4 regions of the Limosilactobacillus albertensis genome follow, and region 1 is predicted to be linked to each of the others. Evidence: predicted binding sites of a transcription regulator. Region 1 holds the regulator's gene; each other region holds the start of a gene.

Region 1 (3,218 bases):
GATAGCTTGGTTAACTCTAGGCGCGCCTTTTCACCACCCGATAGGTCATGAACGACTTTGTAAACGTCATCCCCAACAAAGAGAAAACTACCTAATAGTGAACGGATATCCTTTTCTGGTACTTCTGGATGATCATCCCACACTTCCTCAAGAACGGTTTTATTAGGGTGTAATTGCTGTTGCTCCTGATCGTAGTAGCCAATGTCAAGATTAGCACCAAGTTTAATGTTACCGCTAATTAAGGGAATCTTATGGAGAATTGATTTAAGCAAGGTTGACTTACCAATACCATTTGGACCAATGATACCAACTCGCTGTGGCTTTCGGACATTAAATGACAGCGGGCCGGCAAGCACCTGTTCATTGTAGCCCACTTTTGCCTGTTCTACGTCAAGAACTTCATTTCCGCTATCCTTTTCAGAATGAAATTGAAAGTGGATCGACTTATCATCAGTTTCAGGACGGTCAAGTCGTTCCATCTTTTCTAATTGCTTTCGCCGCGCCTGTGCCCGCTTGGTGGTAGAAGCACGGACGATATTTCGATTGACAAAGTCTTCGAGCTTAGCAATCTTTTTTTGCTGCTGATCATAGTGTTTCCATTCAGCTTGCAGTCTTTCTTGTTTATGCTTAACGAATTGCGTGTAGTTACCAGTATAGTGAGTTAAAGTTTTATTATCGAGATCATAGACATCGCTAACAACCCGATCTAGGAAGTAACGGTCGTGAGAAACAATTAGCAATGCTCCTTGGTAACTCTTGAGATAATCCTCTAGCCATGAGAGGACATTCATATCAAGGTGGTTAGTCGGTTCGTCCAAAATTAATAGCCCTGGTGCCTGCAAGAGAATTTTAGCAAGGGCTAGTTTAGTTTTTTGCCCTCCTGAAAGGGAATTGATCGGAGTGTTATAGCTATCTTCACCAAAGCCAAAACCATGTAGGATTCCGCGCATTCGAGATTCGTATTCAAAACCGCCTTGCTTTTTAAAGGTCGTTTGCAGATTATCATACGTAGAAAGAATTTGTTGATAATTGCTATCGGAACTATCAAGGTCAGCGAGTTGTTGTTCTAGGTCATGAATCTGTTTTTCCATCTTGTGTAAAGGAGCAAAAACAGTATCTAACTCTGTCCAAATACTATTTTGACTATCCAGCCCTTGATCCTGGGCAAGGTAACCAATTGTCAGGTCCTTAACTTTAGTAATAGTTCCTTCATCCGGTTCTGTGATCCCGGCAATCATTTTTAACAAGGTTGTTTTACCGGCACCATTACGACCAACGAGGGCAGTCCGGCCATGCTCCTGGATTTGCATGTTCATATTGTGAAATAAAACGTCCGCGCCGAATCGGCGTACAACGTCATTTGTCTGTAAAAGTAACATATTGAAACCTCATTTAATTACTTGAATTTGATACAGTTTTATTTTAGCAGATTTTAATTTTAAATAAAAAGTTGAAAATATTTTTGTATTTTAGTTCACAAAAAAAGGTTTAATTGCTAGAATATACTCAGACTTAAATTTCACAAAGTAAAGATTGGTAATGTCGTCCTTATTAAGGCCTAGTAATTAGTTGGCTACTTAGGCTAAAGAGGACTGTTTTAGGAGGAACAAAAGTAGAATGGCAAATAAAAAAATTCCGCGCGCAACTGCGAAACGGTTGCCGATATATTTCCGTTATTTAAATGTATTAAAGGATGCAAATAAGCAACGGGTATCATCAACTGAACTTTCAGAAGCTGTTCAAGTTGATTCTGCAACTATTCGTCGTGATTTTTCATATTTTGGTGAATTAGGTAAGCGGGGATACGGCTATGATGTTGAGAGCTTATTAAAGTTTTTCAAGGGGATTTTACATCAAGACTCATTAGTTAGTGTTGCCTTAGTAGGGGTTGGTAGTTTAGGAAGTGCTTTGTTAAACTTCAACTTCCATCAAGACACTAATTTACGGATTAGTGCTGCTTTCGATACTAAGCCGGAATATGCAAATACTGTTAAGAGCGGTATTCCTATCTACCCATCTGAGGATATGGTAAAGCAATTAAAAGAACAGCAAATTGATGTTGTTATTTTAACGGTTCCTGGTATTAAGGCTCAGCATGTTGCCGACCAATTAGTTGAGGCTGGTGTAAAAGGTATCCTTAACTTTACGCCAGTTCGTTTATCTGTTCCGAAGAATGTTCAAGTTCAAAATATTGATTTAACAAACGAACTTCAAACGTTGATCTACTTTATTAAAAACTATACTGAAGACTCAGTTGAATAAAATTATCAAGCATTGGTTTACTAAAAGCGGTAAACTAATGCTTTTTATCTACTATTTTGTTAATAGTTATACATCCAAAAAGCTTTTATCTTATTCTTTTTAATAGATGGTCAAAAAAAGTCAAAGTGTTTCTGTTGCATTTTGGGGAGAACATGTTATATTTAAACATGTGGTTAGCACTTAGAGGTTTTGAGTGCTAAAAATAAAATTATTAACAAGATGGAGGGATTAACGTGTTAAAACCATTAGGAGATCGCGTTGTTCTAAAAGCTGAAACTGAAGAAGAAAAGACAGTTGGTGGAATTGTCCTTGCTTCCAATGTAAAGGAGAAGCCAACTACTGGAAAGGTTATTGCCGTTGGAGAAGGTCGTACTTTAGAAAACGGACAAAAGCTTGCTCCAGCTGTTAAGGAAGGCGACCGCGTATTATTTGACAAGTACGCAGGTAACGAAGTCGAATATGATGGTGAAAAGTACTTAGTTGTTCATGCTAAGGACTTAGTAGCAATCGTTGAATAGTTAAATATACAAATTAAAAGTTTGAGACAAGAGGATATAATTCTTTCATCGTCTCTTTTAAAAATGAATTTAATTTTGAGGTGACATAAATGGCAAAAGAAATTAAGTTTTCTGAAGACGCACGGAGCGCAATGCTCAGTGGTGTTGACAAATTAGCAGATACTGTTAAGACAACAATGGGTCCAAAGGGACGGAATGTTGTTTTGGAACAAAGCTATGGTACACCTACTATTACTAATGATGGTGTTACAATCGCTAAGAGCATTGAATTAGAAGACCACTTTGAAAATATGGGTGCAAAGCTTGTTTCCGAAGTTGCTTCAAAGACTAACGATATCGCTGGTGACGGTACTACTACTGCTACTGTTTTAACTCAAGCAATTGTAAATGCCGGAATGAAGAACGTTACATCAGGTGCAAACCCGGTTGGTATTCGTC
Region 2 (3,218 bases), on a different contig from region 1:
ACGCTTTTTTAATAAAAAACTAACCGAACATTCGGAAAAAGTATTAAACTCCATAATTGCCTGTGGATAACTTTGTGGATAAACTGTGGAAGGTAGTGGATATCTTGAATATAAAAATTATTGGTGTGGGTAAATTAAAAGAAAAGTATTTTAAGGCGGGAATTGCTGAATATGGTAAACGCCTAGGACGCTATTGTAAATTTGAAATTGTCGAGGTTCCTGATGAAAAAGCGCCTGAATCATTGAGCCAAGCTGAGATGGATGAAGTGATGGCAAAAGAGGGAGAACGAATCCTTGATAAAATTAAAGACCGCGAATATGTATATGCGCTTGCTATTAAGGGAAAAGAACGTACGTCTGAAGAATTTGCTAAAGAGATCAATAAATTAACGACTTATGGTCATAGTGATATTACTTTTGTGATTGGCGGCTCATTAGGATTAAGTCCAGCAGTCCTGAAACGAGCAGATACGCAAATATCATTTGGACGGTTTACTTTACCGCACCAGTTAATGCGTTTAGTTTTAAGTGAACAAATTTATCGGGCTTTTACCATTATTAATGGCTTGCCATATCATAAGTAAAGAATTTATTGAGTTTTGTTTAGGCAATTATTTAAAGCCGGTGAAGGTGGTATAGTAATTGTAGTGACAGACGATTACGATATGAGGATTGAAGGATTTGATTTAAAATAAGGATTAAATGTTATCAAATAATTCTTTTTGGGATACTAGTCGCAGCAGGGATATTTGCCATGCAAGGAAGGGCAAGTGCGAATATAGCGGTTGAAACACCGTTGACATTACCTGCCGAGAAAAGAATTGAGAACGATGAATTTGAACGCTACCAATTTAGAGCAAAACAGTTGCGGACTTGGTGGCAGGTAAAACGTCCAAAATATAAAATTGATTGGTCATTTTATCATAAGAAGCGAGGGCACTGGGATTAGCTCAGTTCCTCGTTTTTCTTTTACCTTTTCAAAAAAGCTATTAAAATGAAGATATTAAAAGGAGGCAATGATAATGAAAAAAGTTGGAATTATTGTTGGCAGTGTTCGTCCCAATCGGCGGAGTATGCAAGTGGCTGATTGGTTAAAAGTTCAACTAAAGAAAAGCACAAAGGTTCAATTTGACATTATTGACTTAAAAGAGATTGATTTACCGATGATGAATGAACCTAAAATTCCTTATTTGGGACTCTATATTCACGAAAAGACACGGAAATGGAGCAAATTGGTTCAAAGCTATGATGGTTTTGTATTTGTTTTTCCGCAATACAATTGGGGCTATCCAGCAGTTTTGAAGAATGCTATTGATTATTTAGGTAACGAATGGCGAGACAAGCCGGTTAGTCTAGTAACATTTGGCGGACATGGCGGACCGCAAGCACAAATTGCAATGAAACTGGTTATAACTGGCTTGAAGATGACGCCGCTTCCTGTTAATTTACAAATTAGCTTAATGCCGGATGATTCAATTGCGACTGCTGATCGTAAACTAAACACATATAATTCACAAGTTGCACTCCTTGGTACTGCTTTTGAAAATGAATTGTTTTAGTTTGTGATTGAAGTAGCAAATTATTGTAGGACATTATTGCAAAAATGACTGATTTTGTGAATATTATGACAAACAGCGTGATTTTGTAGTGGATTAGGCAAAATTATTATTACAAATTGGGTGATAATGCGCCAAAAATCAAAATGTTTCTATTGCAAAATTAAAACGCTTGCATGATAATGGTATCGTATTCAAATGCCATGAGGAGGGTATTTTAATGAATAGACAATTTGATTTCTTAATGCCAAGCGTTAACTTCTTTGGTCCTGGTGTTATTGCTAAAATTGGTGATCGTGCAAAGATGCTCAATATGCACAAGCCATTAATCGTTACTACTGAAGGTTTATCTAAGATTGATAACGGTCCTGTTAAGCAAACAACTGCTGCGTTGGAAAAGGCCGGTGTTGATTACGTTGTATTTACTGGTGTTGAACCAAACCCTAAGATTCGTAACGTTCAAGCTGGTAAGAAGATGTACCAAGATGAAAATTGTGACTCAATCATTACTGTTGGTGGTGGTTCTGCTCATGATTGTGGTAAGGGTATTGGAATTGTTTTAACTAACGGTGACGACATTTCAAAGCTTGCCGGAATTGAAACTTTGGATAATCCGCTTCCACCATTAATGGCTGTTAACACAACAGCAGGTACTGGTTCAGAATTAACCCGTCACGCTGTTATCACAAATGAAAAGACACACTTGAAGTTCGTTGTTGTTTCATGGCGTAATATTCCATTGGTATCATTCAACGATCCAATGTTAATGCTTGATATTCCACAAGACATCACTGCTGCTACTGGTTGTGACGCTTTTGTTCAAGCCATCGAACCATATGTTTCAGTTGACCACAATCCAATTACTGATAGTCAATGTAAAGAAGCAATTCAATTAATCCAAACTGCTTTACCAGAAGTAGTTGCTAATGGTCACAATGTTGAAGCACGGACAAAGATGGTTGAAGCTGAAATGCTTGCCGGAATGGCCTTCAATAACGCTAACCTCGGTTATGTCCACGCAATGGCTCACCAACTCGGTGGTCAATATGATGCTCCTCATGGTGTTTGCTGTGCCTTGCTCTTGACCACTGTTGAAGAATATAACTTAATCGCATGTCCAGAACGGTTTGCTGAACTGGCTAAGGTAATGGGCTTTGACACTACTGGTCTTACCCTTTACGAAGCAGCTCAAAAGTCAATTGACGGTATGCGTGAAATGTGCCGGCTTGTTGGTATTCCATCATCAATCAAGGAAATTGGTGCTAAGCCAGAAGACTTTGAAATGATGGCTAAGAATGCCCTCAAGGATGGTAATGCCTTCTCTAACCCACGTAAGGGTACTGTTGAAGACATTGTAAAGCTTTACCAAAAGGCTTACGATGGTATTTACTAATAAGTAAATAAACACAAAGAGGCTGGAAATCAGCTCAGTCTCTTTACTGTTTTACGTATTAAACTGCCAGCCAACCTTACGGAGGTGGGACTATGAACTAGCCAAGCTAATTCTGTCCCCCTCTTTTTTTGTCTACTTTTAATTCTTAATATTTTGAATTTTTTTCACAAAGTTACTTGCAAGCGTATTCTTTTGAAACTATAATAAAAATTATTCTAAGAGAGAATAAGAGGAAAAGAGAAAATGATATATTTACTTGCTTTAATTCC
Region 3 (3,218 bases), on a different contig from region 1:
TTTGCATAATTCCTCCAGCAGCGCTAAAACCAAACACTAAACTTGCAATACTTACGAGGTTAATATTATTGCCTTCGATTAAAATAATTAATAATGCAATAACCGCAACTAAATTCAAACTAATTAATAAAGTCATTTCATTAATATTCCGCTTCAATAAGATGAATAGAGTAATTACCCCAATAATCGAACCAACACTGTAAAGCGATAGGAGAGTATGGGCAGTAAGGTTACCGTATCCTAGTGACTTTTGGGCAAAGAGGGTAATCCATTGAGTAAACCAAATCATCACGGCCATTGAGGTGTAGCCGTATCCTAATAAAAGAATTGTCGCAAAAATTTTCCTTAGTGACTTTTTTGATTGATTAACCGTTTGCTGGTGGTGACGGAGCGTTACCCGTTGAATTTTAGGAAACTTAACCGTACTCATGTTAATCATATTCGCAATTGTTAATACCGCCATCACGATAAAAGACCAACCGAACCATAGATTATTGGCGGATAAGGCTGCAACGATTAACGGTAAGATAAATTCGCCAATAGAAACAAAACCTTTAATTAAAATCGTATCGTAGCCTTTACCATTATTCATTTCTACTAACGTCGTGTATGTCCCTGCATCCAAAGCGGAATTAGCAATCCCAGCTAAAATTGCCAGACCATAAGCAACTGGAATACTATGCGTTATTACCATTCCCAACGCAAAAATTAGGTAACAGGCCATTCCAATAAACACAAATAATTTCCGACTAAGCATATCTGCTAGCGTTCCTGTTATTAGGTAGGCAACTAAACGGCCAATTCCAATTCCTGAAATAACAAAGGATACTGTTTTAATCGGTACTTGCCAGGTGCCACCAAGAGCGACCATGTTTTGTGCTAAGATAATGATTCCAAAGCCATGGATCAGGTAATTCATGTAAAGGCTTAATGACAGGCGTCGTTTATTAATCTGTGATTCTGCAATAGGCATTTCCATATCTCTTCTCCTTTAATAATCGTAAAAAAGCGCTAACTAGATCTGAGACTTAGTCAATCTAGTTAGCGCTTTAGGCAACGACAATCTGCCGTAATTATATACAGGAATCCTGAATATCTCGCTCTACTAGACCAACACCTAGCAAAGCATCATTAACTCAACTCTGCTTAGGTCCGAACGTCCCAGTCCGCACCTAAACAGCACGGACCTACATAAAGTAAGCAAAGCCGAAATAATATTTCTTAGTAGTTAATGATAATGAGGTCATCAAGAATCTTCCTTTCCGTTTAATTATTGTCTATTATTAAAACATTCTAATAATTTAAAGTCAACACTTAATTTTAAATCACTTAAAAGTAACTAAGCTTTCCACAATTCTTCAAAAGTGATATTGTTATGTAGTACACAAAGTATAATTGGAGGGATTTTTATGGTTGAAGAATTTGGTTCACCATCGTCTTATATTCAAGGTAAAGGTGTACTTTTCGCAAGTAACAAGTATTTACAGAGTTTCGGTAAAAAGCCCCTATTATTAGCAGGCAGTACGGTTTACAAAATCGTTGGCCAAAAATTTGAAGAATATTTACAAGATAATGGCTATGATGTTACCCGCGTCCAATTTAACGGCGAATCATCAACTAATGAAGTTGACCGCGTAACCGCTATTGGTAAAGAAAATAACGTCTCGGTAATTTATGGTCTCGGTGGCGGTAAGACTGTTGACACCGCTAAGGCTATCGCTGATAACTTGCACCTGCCAGTAGTTATTATGCCAACACTTGCCTCTAATGACGCTCCTTGTTCACGCCTTTCGGTTATCTACACTGATGACGGTGGCTTCGATCACTACCGGTTCTATAACCAAAATCCTGACTTAGTGTTAGTCGATACCCAGGTTATTGCCGGCGGTCCCGTTCGCATGTTGATCTCCGGAATTGCAGACGCTCTTGCGACAAATGTTGAAGCACAAGCAGTTGCTAAAGCTAACAGTGATACAATGCTTGGCGAAAAGCAAACCTTAGTTGGTAATGCAATTGCACAAAAATGTGAGGAGACATTATTTAACTACTCGCACCTTGCCGTTGCTGCTGCCCAAGATCATGTTGTTACACCAGCGCTCGCTAAGATTGTTGAAGCTAATACCCTTATGAGTGGTCTTGGTTTTGAAAGCGGCGGTTTATCTGGTGCTCACGCAATTCACGATGGCTTAACGATCCTTGAAGAAACACATGACCTAACGCACGGTGAAAAGGTTGCCTATGGAACATTGACCCAACTAATGCTTGAAGGCGCTAATAAAGAACGCTATGACAAGTATTTCCAATTTATCTTATCATTAGGCTTACCAACAACTCTTGCTGACCTTCACCTTGAGAACGTTTCTGATGAGGAGTTACTCAAGGCTGGAGAAGCTGCTTGTTCTGAGCAAGACACAATGGACCGCTTACCATTTACCGTTACCCCTGATGATGTAGCTCAAGCATTCCGTGCCGTTGATGCTTATAGTAAGCAATATCTAAGTAAGCACCGTTGCCACCATAGTCGAATGTAATCAATATCTTAATATCGTAAAATAAAGAGAATGGCCTCTAAAGCGCGGTAAAACCGAACTCTAGAGGCCTATTTGTGTTCCCTATTTTCCCCACAAGAAATTAATTATAGCCTTATCGACCTGAGCATTATCATGAAGTTTTGAATGTTGAGCGTCTTTTCCAGTTATCTTAAGGACCCGATACGATTTTGCTCGTGACCCTACTAGATACTTAAGAGATAAAGTCGACGCATTATCAACCCGGCCATCAGTCTTATCTCCTACATCTCCAACAATGTTTAAGACAGCTACTTGACCTTTAGGGTACATTTGCCGTGCTTTTGTCATTTGCTGATATGTTGCATTCATTTTATTTGGTTTGCCATCTTTATCTATTTTCATGCCAGCTGGTTGCTGAATTGCAACGGGAACTTGTTTGAAGTCCGGCAAAATGTCCTGCAATATCCACCTGTTTTTGCAATTGCGGCATATTTTGATTTTGTCCATTTCTAAGCATGTAATAAATAATTGAAATATTTCCCAGGGAATGACCAACCATATTAATTTTAGTAATGCGGTATCGCTTCTGCAGTGCTTTTACAACATTCGTAGCATATTCACCATGCTTATTGAAATCTAACTGACGATTGTTTTCATAATTAACTTCAACAATTGGGTTAATTGCTCCCTTATGCATCGAGCCGTGGA
Region 4 (3,218 bases), on a different contig from region 1:
ATCCAAATCAGCATCATCACATACAATTGCGGGAGCATTCCCACCTAGTTCAAGTGATACTTCACCAATATGATCAGCTGCGGCCGCCATAATTCGTTTACCAGCATTAACTGAACCTGTTAAACTAGCCATTCCGACCTTAGGATTCTTTGATAATTCATTACCAACAACAGAACCTGGACCAGTAACAAAATTAACGACTCCAGCGGGAAGCCCGACTTTATCACATAGCTTTGCAAACTCTAGCGCGCCAATTGGGGTATCAGAACTCGGCTTTAGAACAACCGTGTTTCCTGTTACCAAAGCCGGCGCCATCTTCCGCGCAATTAGGAAGAATGGGAAGTTCCAAGGAAGAATCCCGGCAATAACACCAATCGGCATCCGCTTTAGCAAGATCGTTTCATTACGATTATCAGACTGAATGACTTCACCTTTATATGTCCGTCCTGCAGCAGCCATATAATCAAAATAATCAGCAGTGAATAATACTTCTGTTTTTGCTAAGGACCGGATCTTACCTTGTTCTTCTTGAAGGTTCTTAATCCATGGTTCTGGATCTTTACGAATCTCATCAGCTAATTTATGAAGATAACTGCCACGTGTTGGTGCTGGAACCTGGTGCCAAGATTTTTCAGCTTCAAAGGCTGCATCAATTGCCTCGCGTGTTTCTTCAACGGTCGCACTTGGTACTGTCCCTAAAGTTTCCTCGTTATTAGGATTAATAACCGTAATCTCTTTACCAGAATCCGTGTCAACAAACTTACCATTAATGTACATCTTATAATGTGGCATACTCATAATTTTTGCTTCCTTTTTATCGAATTAATCCAGCATTTTAATATTTATCAGGCTTATAATCTTTATCAATGATTAGTACAGGCTTAATTGTCTTACCTGATACAGAGTCCGCATTAGCTTCATTAATTTGATCAAAGTCATAGAACTTCTCTGTCTTATCAAAGTCAAACATCCCCAACTGATAGAACTTAATGAGTCGTGGAATATCAACTTGAGGAATTGAATCGCCCATGTTAACACCCACGATTGTCCGATCACTTGGACAAAGGTCATTCCATGTATCAACGTCAATGTGGTTAGCAGTAACAGCAATCGGAGCTAATGTCCCGCCTTGTGCCAATGCTTGGATTGCATCTTCCATCACAGCAGTAGCACCGGTTGTATCAACCGTATAATCAACACCCTTGCCATCAGTTAATTCCATAATCTTCTTAACCATATCTTCGTTGGTAGTATTGATTGTGTCAGTGGCACCCAACTCTTTAGCTAACTTGAGTCGTGAATCATGACGATCAATAGCAATTACCGTTGTACATCCTGAAATTTTACCAGCCATCATTGCTGCTAAACCAACTGCTCCAGTTCCAACAACAGCAATAGTAGAACCTGGTTCTGGTTTTAAGGTATTAAAGACTGTACCAGATCCGGTAACATAACCGCACCCTAGAGGACCAAGTTTCCGTAAATCGAGACTTTCTGGTACCTTAACCGCATTCCGTTCTCGAACAATTGTAGTGGTAGTAAATGATGATTGATCGAACATATCGTCAACTTGATGACCATTTTCTGTAAAGTGCGCACTTCCATCCGGCCGAACTCCAGATAAATTATTTGCGGCATAGTTCAAACATTTTGTCGGCTTACCTTTAAGACAATTAATACAATTCCCACAACCATAGAATGATAGTACAACATGGTCACCGGGCTTAAAATTCTTTACTTCCGAACCAACTTTTTCAACAATTCCTGAGCCTTCATGACCAAGGATAATTGGATAGCCAATTTCGGCATCTCCTTTTCGTAGGGCTTCATCGGAATGGCAAATACCGGTTGCAACCATATGGATTTGAAGATCATCTGGTTGTAACTCTGCCAATTCAACATCGTCACGAATATCAAACTTTGCACCTTTTTCATCAACAATAGCAGCTTTGATTTTCATAACATAACATCTCCTAAAATGTTTGACAATCTCTACAATGTTTATATTATCACAAATAAATAAAAATACTTAATCATTTGAAAACGGCTATTATAATTGAATTTGTTACACACTTACTTAGAGTAGTGGATATTATTGGTTTATGTTTGTGAAACTTTTTTCAAAAAATCTTAAAAAAAAGGAACTTTGAACATTTTAGTCCACATTTCCTTTTTTCATAATATCGCTTTCCATTGGCCGATATTTACGATGTTTTAATTTGCCAATCTTGTGTTCACGACCATCATTGACTATAAACTCATCGACAGCACCACAATGATCACAGACAACAACTATTTGGTATCGCTGTGAGTCATCATTATTAGTATCCATCAAATTTCTTTCAGCAATTACTAACGGCTGTTCATGGCAACGATAGCATGAGATTGCTAGTTCACATTCTTCCCTAAAAGGGTCGCCTATTTTCCCTACCATTCCATAGCGATCTTCACCATGCACATTATCAAAATTATTGTAAAACATTCGATCACTTCTTTAATATTCAACTACTTTTGCACGTTTTATTTTAACAACTAGGAATACTATTATTTCCATTACAAAAATTGAAACAGCGCAAATAATGAACAAAATATGATATGAAGTAGCTTCAATCATCAATCCACCAAAGAGCGGCCCAATTGCCTTACCGATTGATGAGAATGCATTCAAAATTCCTTGATACTTACCCTTAACTGCTACTGGAGAAAGACTATTGACTATCGCTGGCATTGTTGGTAAAGCAGTTGCTTCCCCAATAGTCAAAATAACCATTGCGGCAACAAACCAACTATACGAATGGGCATGTAATAAGAGGACAAAGGAAAAACCGATCGTAAACATCCCGATAAATACTTGAGCATATGGTCGGTTAACCCAGCGATTGAGCCACGTAATTCCGAGTTGGAAGACAACAATTAAAATCCCGTTCAATGTCCATAAAAGACTGTATTTTGTCATTGATATTCCTTGATCAGTCATAAATACTGACAAGTTGCTTGCCCATTGCTCATACATTGTCCAAATCACAACAAGGGCAATAAAGAAAATCCAACTGATCCATAAATTAGACTGTGGAATTTTAACGTCAGCTGCTCCAGTCTCTCCATCATCATTCTTCTCTGCTGTTTGTTGATTATCCTTAAAGAAGAAAATAACTACCAAAGAAAACATTGTGTAGAGAATTGTTGTAATCAAAAACATGGGAGACACATTACCCTTT

Evidence for each region. Region 1 encodes Rex, which represses fermentation and respiration genes when NADH is low (regulators of the CRP and FNR family bind a similar motif). Its sites were predicted from a motif close to TTGTGAANTANTTCACAA; they were not measured.
Region 2: H5S41_RS09745 (iron-containing alcohol dehydrogenase) is a predicted target of Rex. The motif match lies at 1,614-1,631, and genes of this name have one in related genera.
Region 3: H5S41_RS08805 (glycerol dehydrogenase) is a predicted target of Rex. The motif match lies at 1,371-1,388, and genes of this name have one in related genera.
Region 4: H5S41_RS09645 (NAD(P)-dependent alcohol dehydrogenase) is a predicted target of Rex. The motif match lies at 2,107-2,124, and genes of this name have one in related genera.

The regions. Positions count from the first base shown of each region.
Region 1 is NZ_JACIVD010000044.1:27,497-30,714, forward strand. It holds gene H5S41_RS00890 (ABC-F family ATP-binding cassette domain-containing protein) at 1-1,379, opposite strand, end outside; gene H5S41_RS00895 (redox-sensing transcriptional repressor Rex) at 1,618-2,262, shown strand; gene groES (co-chaperone GroES) at 2,496-2,780, shown strand; gene groL (chaperonin GroEL) at 2,870-3,218, shown strand, end outside.
Region 2 is NZ_JACIVD010000069.1:228,540-231,757, forward strand. It holds gene rlmH (23S rRNA (pseudouridine(1915)-N(3))-methyltransferase RlmH) at 105-584, shown strand; gene H5S41_RS09735 (hypothetical protein) at 755-949, shown strand; gene H5S41_RS09740 (NADPH-dependent FMN reductase) at 1,017-1,559, shown strand; gene H5S41_RS09745 (iron-containing alcohol dehydrogenase) at 1,777-2,949, shown strand; gene H5S41_RS09750 (GRP family sugar transporter) at 3,193-3,218, shown strand, end outside.
Region 3 is NZ_JACIVD010000069.1:41,942-45,159, forward strand. It holds gene H5S41_RS08800 (MFS transporter) at 1-979, opposite strand, end outside; gene H5S41_RS08805 (glycerol dehydrogenase) at 1,410-2,531, shown strand; partial or broken gene H5S41_RS08815 (alpha/beta hydrolase) at 2,613-3,218, opposite strand, start outside.
Region 4 is NZ_JACIVD010000069.1:209,312-212,529, reverse strand. It holds gene aldA (aldehyde dehydrogenase) at 1-798, opposite strand, end outside; gene H5S41_RS09645 (NAD(P)-dependent alcohol dehydrogenase) at 836-1,960, opposite strand; gene H5S41_RS09640 (hypothetical protein) at 2,156-2,482, opposite strand; gene H5S41_RS09635 (MDR family MFS transporter) at 2,495-3,218, opposite strand, start outside.